DNA from 4 places in the Pectobacterium sp. A5351 genome. Region 4 is predicted to be linked to each of the others. Evidence: predicted binding sites of a transcription regulator. Region 4 holds the regulator's gene; each other region holds the start of a gene.

Region 1 (3,159 bases), 770 kb from region 4:
ACGATCGAGGCGAATTTTTACCGGCACACGCTGCGCCAGACGCACCCACTCCAGATTAGAATCCACATTCGCCAAGCCTTTATTGTTCGCGCTGCTGCTGCTGTTATTCACACCCGCCGCTACGCTATCAACCGTGCCGTAAAATATCTTTTCACTGCCCAGCGGGGTGATTTCCGCACGGTAACCGCGGCGAACCCCTTCAAGCTTGGTTTCTTCCATGTACGCCAGCAGGTAGAACGAATCCTTCTTCACCAGCGCCACGGCCGTATTACCGCGTTCGATGAACTCACCGCTCTGCACATGCAGGTTGGTCACCCAGCCGTCGGCAGGGGCGCGAACCACGGTGCGTTCCAGTTCCAACTGCGCCAGTGACAACACCGCCTGCGCTTTAGCAAGCTGGTGCGTGGCGGTTTCCAGGGCATTACTGGACTGATCGATATTTTCCTGCGACATCGCACTGACGCCCAGACGAGCACGACGCCCCGATTCCCGACGTTTTTCCGTCACCAGAGCCTGATAGTAGGCAACATCGGCTTCCGCCTGCGCCACGGCCTGATGGTAGCGCGGCTGATCGATAACAAACAGCACGTCACCTTGGTTCACCCGTTGATTGTCCGTGACGCGAACATCGCTCAACAACCCACTGACGTCCGGCGCGATTGCAACAACGTCCGCCGTAAATTTGGCATCACGCGTCCAGGGCGATTCGGTATAAAACGCCCAGACACGGAAAATAGCGACAATCGCGCACAGCACAATCACCAGCGTAATGACCACGCGGCTCAGTTTTTTGATCAGCACGGCCTGCTGTCTCAACAAGGTTAAAAAGAACGCTTTCACAGACGCCTCACAGACCGTAACGGAAGAGTAAATAGAACAAACAGCAGAACAGCGCGCTGTTAAACAGCGCCGGATGCCAGACAAAGTCATAGATACCCGTCGGTTGCAGCAGGCGGTTCACGACAAAAAACAGGGTCAATGACACCAGCAAGACAAAAAATACGGGGGGAAATGACAACCCGAATAGCACCATAACCGGGAGTGAACTCATCCTCTTTTCCTTTTTTCTATTAGGTAGCGGTAGCGTGCAGGTTCGCTACCGGATGGTAAATGATGTCGTCTGATGCTGACGTTCAGCATAGACAAAAGCGCGTCATCCCGCAGGCTGTAGCCAGCGAATTAAATAGCGTTAAACTGATGAATAGCGATGCCAGCAGAGGCTGACTAGCGATGGGAAATCAGCGCACGATCTACATTGGGTAAATAAACGCAATCATTGGCTAGCTCTGGGCGGTGAATAATCATGGACGACCACAGGGGCGATGTCTGTTCGTTTTCACCTTCAGGCAACGCTGCCGCTTGAACGATGGCGGACAATGTTCCACCCGGCATCACCGGATAGGCTATATTATGGATGCTTATTATCACCTTATCTACATAGTGTGATCTAAATCACTTTTAAGCCAGAGTGAATAATGGAAAGACTAAAGAGTATGTCGGTGTTTGCCCGCGTGGTGGAATTTGGGTCTTTTACCGCCGCCGCCCGCCAGTTGCAGATGAGCGTATCCGCCGTCAGCCAGACCGTCACCAAGCTTGAAGATGAACTACAGATTAAGCTGCTGAACCGCAGTACGCGCAGCATTGGGCTGACGGAAGCGGGGAAAATTTACTACCACGGCTGTCGCCGCATGCTGCATGAGGCTCATGAGGTCCATGAGCAGCTTTACGCCTTCAACAATACGCCCATCGGCACACTGCGCATCGGCAGTTCTTCCACGATGGCACAGAATGTATTGTCCACCATGACTGCCGCGATGCTGAAGGAATACCCCGGCTTGTCCGTCAATCTGGTCACAGGAATTCCCGCTCCCGACCTGATTGCCGATGGGCTGGATATCGTAATCCGCGTCGGCGCATTACAGGATTCCAGCCTGTTCTCGAAACGCTTAGGCTCGATGCCCATGGTGGTCTGTGCCGCCAAAAGCTATCTGGCACAGCACGGCACGCCGGATAAACCAGCCGATATGGTGAATTTTTCCTGGCTGGAATACAGCGTGCGTCCCGACAGCGAATTCGAGTTGATCGCCCCAGAGGGCATTTCAACCCGCGTCACGCCACAAGGACGCTTTGTCACTAACGATCCACAAACGCTGGTGCGCTGGCTCAAGGCTGGCGCGGGTATCGCGTACGTGCCGCTCATGTGGATCGTGGATGAAATCCATCGTGGCGAAATTGAGATCCTGTTTAACCGCTACCACTCCGATCCGCGCCCGGTCTATGCGCTCTACACCCGCAAAGACAATCTGCCGCTAAAAGTACAGGTCTGCATTAACTACATGACGGAATACTTCAAAAACGTAGCCCTGACGTATCAGGGCTATCGGCAGAACCATAGCGAGGAAAAAAAGTAGGTTTTGCAAAGAGGAAAACGCGAAGCGCTTCCCTCTTTCATACAAAACACATCCCCATCCTACCCTCCGTGCGTTATACCTCTTTCCTTCGTTCAGGAAAGTAAAATCATATGGATAACGTACGAATAAATTCGTACAATATGGGTGAAGGGATGGGATTCAAGGATGCCAAAAAGCAGCTTATTGTCTGTTTGCAGTCAGGTAATGTGCTGCATGAGGCCAGAGGGAATATCAGCACGAAGAATTTGCTGGCAACCGGACAACTATCAATAACAGAACTCATTGATATTATTTATCAATCTTCGGAGGCATCGTACGCTTCTTCACCCCATCATTTTGCAGCGCATATTGATGTTCATATCATCCGTTGCCGCCATCGGGAAATACCGTGGTATATCAAATGGTATTTTTCCGAGCCGAATTGTGTCTTTATTAGCGTCCACCATTGAGGCGATGACATGAAAATTTTCAAAGTCGGCGATACACAGTCCGCTCTCTGTAACACATGCCAGTCACTTGAAACGGCGACGTTTCAGCTTAGAGACGTCCCATTCAGCGATAACAGCGGCATGGTGAGACAGGTCTTGGTTGGCGTTTGCAATCGCTGCGGGAATGTTGCCATCATCCCCCATCAATCTACGCCTATGATTAAGAAAGCGCTGGATGTACAGCGTAAGGCACTGGAAAGCAGAGTCCCTGCGCACATGATAGACATATTAAATCTGGCAAGTTGCGAATTAGGTGGGGA
Region 2 (3,159 bases), 1.4 Mb from region 4:
AACGGAATCAACGCACGTTTCAGCGGAGCGTCAGTCTGCAGACCAACGATTTTTTCCAGACCTTTGTTGATGTATCCCGCGTCGTGAGACGTGATAGTTGCGGCAACATTGGTATCAAAATCAACAGGGGCGTGAGTGCGGTTTTCCTGCTTGATGCCTTCCATGACGCTGTCCCACAGGGCAGAAGTCGCTTTGGTTGCACCAGCCAGGAAAGACTCATCACCTTCATACGGTGTGTAGTTTTTCTGGATAAAGTCACGAACGTTGACGTTATCCTGCCATTCACCTTTGCTAAAGCCTTGCCATGCATTGGCCAATTTTTCATTCAGCTCGGTCATTTTACACCTACCTTTGATATGGATTTCTTAAAACCCGACGTTGCGGCCGATTGCACCTCAGTGGTGCTTGTCTCCACCGCGCAAATAAATTACCCAATATGTTAAACCGACCAGGACACCACCGCCGATGATGTTCCCCAGCGTCACAGGAATCAGGTTATCAATAATGAAGTTACTAACGGTTAAATGTTCAAATTGAGACGGTACCATTCCAATCGCATTCCAGAATTCCGGTCCCGCAAAGTTTTTGATGACGATGCCCATGGGAATCATGAACATGTTAGCGATACTGTGCTCAAAGCCGCTGGCAACGAACATGGCGACAGGCAGAATCATGGCAAACATTTTGTCGGTAAGCGTACGGCCGGAATAGCTCATCCACACGGCCAGACATACCATCAGATTAGCCAGAATCCCCAGACACAGTGCTTCGACAAATGTGTGTTCCAGCTTGTGTTCTGCCGTTTGCAGGACATTGAGGCCCCACGCGCCGTTTGCGACCATGTGCTCTCCCGAGAACCAGATAAGCCCAACGAAGAAAAGTGCGCCAATCAGGTTGCCGACATAGACATTTGCCCAATTATAGGCTAGTTGCTTCCAGGTAATACGCCCACTGGCCTTGGCAATCACGATGAGAACGGTTGAGGTGAACAAGTCCGCACCGCAGACGACAACCAACATGAGACCAAGGGAGAAACAAATACCACCGATCAGTTTCGCGATACCGAAAGGAATCGTTGAGGTTCCTGTGGTGGCGGTAATATAAAAGACAAAGGCGATCGAAATAAATACACCCGCGGTTATCGCCAAATAAAACGTTGTACACGGTTGTTTGGTCGCTTTATAAACTCCGGCGTCTTCAGCAACTTTTGCCATTGCAGCCGGGAGTAATAGAGTAAAGGGGTTGTCAGCTTTCACACTAACTCTCTCTTAAAAATTATCAGCATTGAGATACTAACAAAGCAGTATACGGTAAAATTTGACGTGGATCATATTGCAAGAAATTAACAGGGTGGTGAAGTGGGTGGAAAGCACGGGTTTAACACTTAACTGATTGAATATTATTATAAAAAAATATTTTAAATTTTACAAAAAGAGTTGAATGAGATAGGTTAAACCTACCGATTTAGCGTTAATGAAAATCATGTTTTGTAGAGTTTCAGTACCACCTTGACGACGTAATTTAATTAAAAATTCACCATTCAATAACAATGTTCTGATTATGCATTACGAATAATAAATATTGCCCTGTAGATAATAAAATAGCCCTTTAAGATAAAGGGCTATTCGGGATGACCAGAGGCAGATGGCTATTTGCCATAGCGCGTATTCATCAATATAAGACGCACTGGTTGCCTCAGTCAGACATTATTTTACCTGCCAGTAACGACGTTTAGCCTGTTGCAGTTTCTCATAGGCCGCCAACAGGGACTGGTGCGCAGGTAACGTGGTAAAGGTGTTATCCACGGCAAACAAGCCGTAGAAGCAAGCTTCGCCAGCCACGGCGGCACTGGCGGCATCAACCGTTTCACTGCCGTACATTTTGGTAAAGGCGTCGTAATATTCTGCTGGGTCGCGCTCAGGCTCTTGAGCCAGTAGCAGCAGGGTCTGAAGGCAACGGTAATAATTGCTGCGCTGCGCCGTAAAGACGGAGTCGTTGAAGTCCTGCGTCCACTCTGTCCAGCTTAGCGCCTGATCCAGATCGCCGCCGGCCAGTGCCAACATCGCTTTCAATTCGCCAATGCGCAGAGTAAACCAGCCATTATCTTTACCGGTGGCAATGCCGAGCAGTTCGCGCACGCGGGTGAAGTCATCCAGCCCTTCGTCATCCAACTGTTGTAACAGAGCCAGATACTCTTCTTTCTCCCATTTGCTATCAGGCAGCGCCAGCAGCGTGTCACGCAGGTGAGCGCCCATACTGTTATTGGCCAATAACAGATCGTCAGCAGGGTAGATGTCTGACATTCCTGGCACGATGATGCGGCAGGCGTAAACAGACAGATGCTCATAGTCGGCAATATAAACTTCTTTATCTTCCTGTTTGAAGATCGCCATCAGCGTGGCGAATTCTTCCTCTGTCGACCCTTTAAAGCTCCAGTCGGCAAATTCATAATCCGCGTCTTTCTTGAACATATCCCAGGAGATCAGGCCGCTGGAATCGATAAAGTGGGTTTCCAGATTAGCGTGTTCGGCCACTTCTTCATCATCAAACGTCGGTGGGGTGAAGACGTCCAGATCTTTCAGACCGCGACCTTGCAGCAGTTCGGTGACGGTACGCTCCAGCGCTACGCCGAAATCAGGGTGCGCGCCGAAGGAGGCAAAGCAGGTGCCGTTAGCCGGGTTAAACAGGACTACGCAAATAACCGGGTATTTTCCGCCTAGTGAGGCATCGTAAGAGAAAATCGGGAAGCCTTCTTTCTCCAGCGTCGCAATCGCTTCGACCACGCCAGGGTAGCGATTCAGCACCGCTTGCGGAATTTCCGGCAGGCTGATCGACTCGGCAATGATGCGGTTTTTGATGCTGCGTTCGAACACTTCAGACAGCCCCTGAACGCGGGCTTCGTTGGCGGTGTTCCCGGCGGACATCCCGTTAGAAACGTACAGGTTACCGATGATATTCATCGGAATATAAACGGTTTGCTGATCGGACTGGCGGGTAAATGGCAGCGCGCAAATGCCTCTGTCGGCATTGCCAGATTGCAGATCGATCAGATCGCTAGCGCTCAATTCCTGCTCAGGATCGTAGAACTGGTGCAGACGGGCATCCAGAATACCTTCCGGTAGCGCATCATCTTCTGGAATAGGGAACCATTTTTCATTC
Region 3 (3,159 bases), 1.1 Mb from region 4:
CCACTTCGATGCGATACAGCTCCATCTCACCTGCATCACGACGCTCACGACGTTGCGGACGATCACCGTCACGGCTGTCACGAGAATCGCGCGGATCGCGGCGACGATCGCCACGTGAATCACTACGGGAATCATCACGATCGCGGAATTCGCGACGAGGACGGAACACAGGATCCGGTGGTAGAATCAGAGGACGTTCGCCCTGCGCCATTTTCAGCAGCGCAGCAGCCAGCGTTTCGATATCCAGTTCTTCCTGCGGTTGCAGCTTAGTCAGCAGCGCGCGGTACATATCCAGATCGCTACTTTCAAGCTGCTGCTGTACTTTAGCGGCAAACTTGGCCAGACGACGTTGACCCAGCAATTCAGCATTCGGCAATTCCACTTCAGGAATAGTCAGCTTCATTGTGCGCTCAACGTTGCGCAGCAGGCGACGTTCACGGTTTTCAACAAACAGCAGAGCGCGACCCGCACGACCCGCACGGCCAGTACGACCAATACGGTGAACGTAAGACTCGGCATCCATCGGGATATCGTAGTTAACAACCAGGCTGATACGCTCAACGTCCAGACCACGCGCCGCAACGTCGGTCGCGATCAGAATATCAAGACGGCCATCTTTCAGGCGCTCCAGCGTTTGCTCACGCAGCGCCTGGTTCATGTCACCATTCAGCGCGGCACTGTTGTAACCGCTACGCTCCAGAGCTTCAGCCACTTCCAGCGTCGCATTCTTGGTACGAACGAAAATAATCGCCGCATCAAAATCTTCCGCTTCCAGGAAGCGTACCAGCGCTTCATTTTTACGCATACCCTGCACAGTCCAGTAGCTCTGGCTGATGTCTGGACGCGTGGTAATGCTGGATTGAATGCGAACTTCCTGCGGATCTTTCATGAAGCGGCGCGTAATGCGGCGGATCGCTTCTGGCATGGTCGCAGAGAACAGCGCAGTCTGATGTTCAGCAGGGATCTGCGCCATGATGTTTTCAACATCTTCGATGAAGCCCATACGCAGCATTTCATCGGCTTCGTCCAGCACCAGACCACTCAGGTTGGACAGATCCAGCGTACCGCGTTTCAGGTGATCCAGCAGACGACCCGGCGTACCCACGACAATCTGCGCACCCTGACGCAGCGCGCGCAGTTGCACGTCATAGCGTTGGCCGCCGTACAGTGCGACAACGTTCACGCCGTGCATGTGTTTGGAGAAATCATTGCAGGCCTCTGCTACCTGCACCGCCAGCTCACGGGTCGGTGCCAGCACCAGAATCTGTGGTGCTTTAAGCTCAGGTTTCAGGTTGTTCAGTAATGGCAGAGAGAACGCTGCAGTTTTACCGCTACCGGTCTGTGCCATACCCAGCACATCGCGACCATTCAGCAGGTGAGGAATACATTCCGCCTGAATCGGAGACGGTTTTTCATAGCCCAAATCAGTCAGGGCATTAAGGATAGAGGTGTTCAACCCCAAATCGGCAAAAGAAGTTACTAAATCAGTCATGTACACGTGCCTCATTACACATGGCGGCCAGTCTACATAACTCGTCGTGAAAATTTTCAGTCATTTTCATTGAAAAGTGTGAACCGGCTCAAATTGGATTAAAAAGCGAACAAAAAAGCCCTCACCCGTGAAGGTGATAACCGAAGTTTTTCAGGCTGATTACGTGTTCGTCAGCTATTGCTGGTCCGATCCTGATAGGTCGTCTTGCTCTTGGCCTAATAGCGCCAATTCCAACAATGCATAGCGGTGCTCAACAAAGTTATGGACGTTGTTGGCAACCGTCAGCTTGAACAGCGCCAAGGCGGTGTTCTTGTCCCCCAGACTTAGGTAGTGCTTACCTAAATAGAAGTCAGTTTCACTGAGATGCTCAGCGAGCGAAGTGTTATCCGTAGCTTCTTCCTGTAAACGCTGCATCAGTGTTTTTTCACTGATACCACCCAAGTAGAATTCGACAATATTCCATCCCCAAGGCCCTTTCTTGGCGTCGTCATAGCGTTTCTTCAACGCAACTTTGGCCGTCTCTGGATTGATTTCTCGCTCCACAAGATACAGCCACAACGAACGGAAAGGATCATTCGGATCGTCTCGATAAAACGCCAGCAGATCATCCTGCGCTAACAGGTAGCGACCGCCGTAATACAAAGCGATGCCCCGGTTTAAACGCGCGTAATTGTAAGTTGGATCAAGCTCTAGTACAGAATCAAACGCTTCATAGGCAGCATCAAAATTGCCTGCCTGCGTTAAATAGATACCCAAATAGTTAAAAACTTCTGGAATATCAGGGCGGATCGTCAGCGCTTGTGAAAAATCATTCCGCGCCAATGCCCGTAACCCGAGACTATCATACAGCACTCCGCGCTCATATAATAGCTGTGCTCGCTCATCATCGGTTAATGCCCGGCTTGCAAGGATTTGTTCCATGCGTGCCAGAATCACTTCCTGCTGTAAAGTAGGCTGTAACGGAATCGCCAATACTGCGTCTTTACGCCAATCCGTGTTGCTGCATCCTGCCAGCATGAGTGCTGTTGCAACATAACACCAGCGCAAGAAAGGCTTCATTTCCCACTCCCGAAGACAAACATTGGATGAACATCCTGTCCCGGACCGCTCAACGCAAGGACATCCATACCCTTACGATAGACGTGGCACCTTGCCATGATAATCAGACAAGGTGCCATAAGACCGTTTTCTAACAGTCGTTATTCCTCAGAAGACGGGGCTGCCGCTTCCTGAGTTTGCGCTGTTGCTTCTTTGATGCTTAAGCGCACGCGGCCCTGACGATCAACTTCCAGAACCTTGACCGGCACTTCCTGACCCATTTGCAGGTAGTCAGTCACTTTCTCTACGCGCTTGTCGGCGATCTGAGAAATATGCACCAGGCCTTCTTTGCCGCCACCAATAGCGACGAAAGCACCAAAGTCAACGATGCGGGTAACTTTACCCTGATACACGCGGCCAACTTCGATTTCGGCAGTTATCTCTTCAATACGACGAATCGCATGTTTCGCTTTTTCGCCGTCGGTTGAAGCGATCTTCACAGTACCATCGTCTTCGATTTCAATCGTGGTGCCGGTTTCTTCCGTCAGCGCACGAATCACAGAGCCACCTTTACCGATAACATCTTTGATCTTATCGGTGCTGATCTTGATGGTGTGAATACGTGGTGC
Region 4 (3,159 bases):
CGCCCAGAAATGGATATGGCCATTCGCAAAGCACGTGATTTAGGACGCCACATCAGCTACTTCGGCCCGGAAGCGAATGACTTCAGCCTGCTGGAACAGTCGTTTATCGAATATGGCCTGCACGGCCGCGGTCAGACGCGTAAATACCTTCATACTTACGATGAAGCGATTCCCTATAATCAGGTTCCCGGAACCTTCACGCCGTGGGAGCCGATGCCGGAACCCACCGACATTCTGTTTTATGAAGGGCTGCACGGCGGTGTGGTCACCGAGCAAAACGACGTGGCACAGCATGTCGATTTGCTCGTCGGCGTGGTGCCGATCGTCAACCTGGAATGGATCCAAAAGCTGATTCGTGATGTCAATGAACGTGGTCACTCGCGTGAAGCGGTGATGGATTCCGTCGTCCGTTCGATGGAAGACTACATCACCTACATCACCCCGCAGTTCTCTCGTACGCACATCAACTTCCAGCGCGTACCCACCGTGGACACCTCCAACCCGTTTGCTGCCAAATCGATCCCGTCACTGGATGAAAGCTTCGTCGTTATTCACTTTCAGGGGTTGGATAATATTGATTACCCCTATCTGCTGGCCATGTTGCAGGGATCGTTTATCTCCCACATCAACACGTTGGTCGTTCCCGGCGGGAAAATGGGGCTGGCGATGGAGCTCATCATGGCACCGCTGGTGCAGCGGTTAATTGAAGGGAAAACCATCGAATAAGCATCGAGATATACGGGCGACCACAGGGTGAGGCCTCCCTGCGGGAACCTCCCCCTGTGTTTCCGCTAATAACAGGCTTAAGTGACCAGAATTAGTACCCAGAGAAAGGGATTATTCCAGCACTCTAATTTCGTGGCTGTGCGTTACCTCAACGGCTTTGCCCAGCATCAGTGCCACAGAGCAGTATTTTTCCGCTGATAGTGCGACAGCTCGCTCAACGGCTTTGTCGGTCAGCCCTTTTCCCGTCACGATAAAATGCAGATTGATATGGGTAAATAAACGCGGCGCGTCAGACCGGCGCTCTGACGTCAGTTTCACTTCGCAGTCCGCCACATCGTTGCGGCCTTTTTGCAGAATCGACACCACATCAATCGCGCTGCATCCCCCCACAGACATCAACACCATTTCCATCGGACTGGGCGCTTTATCACCGGAATTACCGTCCATCAAGATCTGGTGCCCTGACGCGGATTCGCCCAAAAACGTTAAGCCTTCAACCCATTTTACCCGTGCCTGCATGGTGCCTCTCCACTAAAAATTTTTTGAAAATTTATACCGTTACTGTACAAAAACCAGCGTTAATCAGAGCTTTGTCATGCTGAAGCGAGACAACACAAGACACGTCCTTAAAGCTGTGTTAAAACGAAAATAGAATAGACCTTTTCTGGACAAACCCAGAAACGAAGAAGATGATGACGTAGCCGGACATACCCCAGCCACGTTTACGGTGCGGCAAGGCAGCAACCGGAAAATCAAGGGTACAGTGGTTCCAGTATATTCCCTGACGTCATTCTGCCTAGACTGAATTTTATTTTTTTTAGCAGTTAAACACGCCGTACAGGGAACTCTGACCCCTGTAATTTGCGCAGTGAATTACAACAGAGGATGATAGCGAATGGTTCTCGGCAAACCGCAAACAGACCCAACTCTCGAATGGTTCCTTTCCCATTGTCATATCCACAAGTATCCATCGAAGAGCACGCTTATTCACCAAGGTGAAAAAGCAGAAACGCTTTACTACATCGTGAAAGGCTCTGTCGCAGTGCTAATCAAAGATGAAGAAGGCAAGGAAATGATCCTTTCCTACCTCAATCAGGGCGATTTTATCGGCGAGCTCGGCCTGTTTGAAGAAGGTCAGGAACGCAGCGCTTGGGTGCGGGCAAAAACCGCCTGTGAAGTGGCTGAAATTTCCTATAAAAAGTTCCGCCAGCTCATTCAGGTTAACCCAGATATCCTCATGCGTCTGTCTGCGCAAATGGCAAGCAGACTCCAGGTTACTTCAGAGAAAGTCGGCAACCTCGCCTTCCTTGATGTGACCGGCCGTATTGCTCAAACGCTACTCAACCTGGCCAAACAACCTGATGCCATGACGCATCCAGATGGCATGCAAATAAAAATTACTCGTCAGGAAATTGGGCAAATCGTTGGCTGCTCGCGTGAAACCGTGGGCCGCATTCTGAAAATGTTAGAAGACCAGAACCTGATCTCTGCGCACGGTAAAACGATTGTCGTTTACGGCACTCGCTAAATCCCTGCCGCTGTACCCTACCAATAAAAAAGCGTGAAGCCTCGGCCTCAGGCTTTTTTTATGGCGAGCTTCCTGCTCGCCACCCTTCGGGCCGTTGCTGACGCAACGTTGAAAAACGTTCCCTACGTTTTTTTATGGCTGCTCTTTTGAGAGCGCACTCAGTTTGCTGCGTTAACAACCTGTGCGACGGCTTTTGCAAACTTATCCATCCCCTGCACAATGTCGTCTTCATCAATGATCAAAGACGGCACAAAGCGGATGACGTTCGGCCCTGCCATCAGTACCATCAGGCCCTGAGCCGTTGCAGCAGCCAAAAACTCGCCTGCACGACCATGCCACTGCGATTTCAGTTCTGCCCCCAACAACAGCCCCATACCGCGAACCTGCTCAAATACGCCGTACTGCTGGTTGATTTTCTCCAGTTCACTGACAAAGCGAGCGTGCCGATCTGCGACACCTGACAGCACTTCCGGCGTATTGATGATATCCAGCGCCGCTTCCGCCACCGCACAGGCCAGCGGGTTGCCGCCGTAGGTGGTTCCGTGTACCCCCACCGTCATCGCAGAGGCAATCTCTTCCGTCGTCAGCATCGCACTAATCGGGAAACCGCCGCCCAGCGCTTTAGCGGTGGTGAGAATATCCGGCGTAATACCGTAATGCATATAGCTGAATAATTTACCGGTACGACCCATCCCACTCTGCACTTCATCAAATACCAGCAGCGCCTTGTGTTGATTGCACAGCTCGCGAACACCTTGCAAAAACTCAGGCGTAGCAGGCGTAATGCCGCCCTCACCCTGAATCGGCTCCAGCACGACGGCACAGGTGTGATCGTCCATCACTGCTTTGACCGCAGCCAAATCGTTGAAAGGAACATGGACAATATCCGCCGGCTTAGGCCCGAA

The links. The regulator CRP, encoded in region 4, controls carbon source genes, mostly activating them, when cyclic AMP is high. The targets are predictions, from matches to a motif close to ATGTGANNNNNNTCACAT.
Region 1: the regulator CRP is predicted to act here: its motif matches at 1,441-1,458, upstream of aaeR (HTH-type transcriptional activator AaeR).
Region 2: the regulator CRP is predicted to act here: its motif matches at 1,316-1,333, upstream of focA (formate transporter FocA).
Region 3: the regulator CRP is predicted to act here: its motif matches at 1,569-1,586, upstream of yrbN (protein YrbN).

What each region holds. Positions count from the first base shown of each region.
Region 1 is NZ_CP116477.1:286,828-289,986, reverse strand. It holds gene aaeA (p-hydroxybenzoic acid efflux pump subunit AaeA) at 1-840, opposite strand, end outside; gene aaeX (p-hydroxybenzoic acid efflux pump operon protein AaeX) at 848-1,051, opposite strand; gene aaeR (HTH-type transcriptional activator AaeR) at 1,476-2,411, shown strand; gene O1Q74_RS01345 (hypothetical protein) at 2,522-2,860, shown strand; gene O1Q74_RS01340 (hypothetical protein) at 2,870-3,159, shown strand, end outside.
Region 2 is NZ_CP116477.1:2,509,749-2,512,907, reverse strand. It holds gene pflB (formate C-acetyltransferase) at 1-338, opposite strand, end outside; gene focA (formate transporter FocA) at 396-1,256, opposite strand; gene ycaO (30S ribosomal protein S12 methylthiotransferase accessory factor YcaO) at 1,707-3,159, opposite strand, start outside.
Region 3 is NZ_CP116477.1:621,393-624,551, reverse strand. It holds gene O1Q74_RS02900 (DEAD/DEAH family ATP-dependent RNA helicase) at 1-1,492, opposite strand, end outside; gene yrbN (protein YrbN) at 1,485-1,556, opposite strand; gene nlpI (lipoprotein NlpI) at 1,667-2,551, opposite strand; gene pnp (polyribonucleotide nucleotidyltransferase) at 2,692-3,159, opposite strand, start outside.
Region 4 is NZ_CP116477.1:3,915,763-3,918,921, forward strand. It holds gene O1Q74_RS18075 (phosphoribulokinase) at 1-726, shown strand, start outside; gene O1Q74_RS18080 (OsmC family protein) at 838-1,245, opposite strand; gene crp (cAMP-activated global transcriptional regulator CRP) at 1,622-2,254, shown strand; gene argD (bifunctional acetylornithine/succinyldiaminopimelate transaminase) at 2,413-3,159, opposite strand, start outside.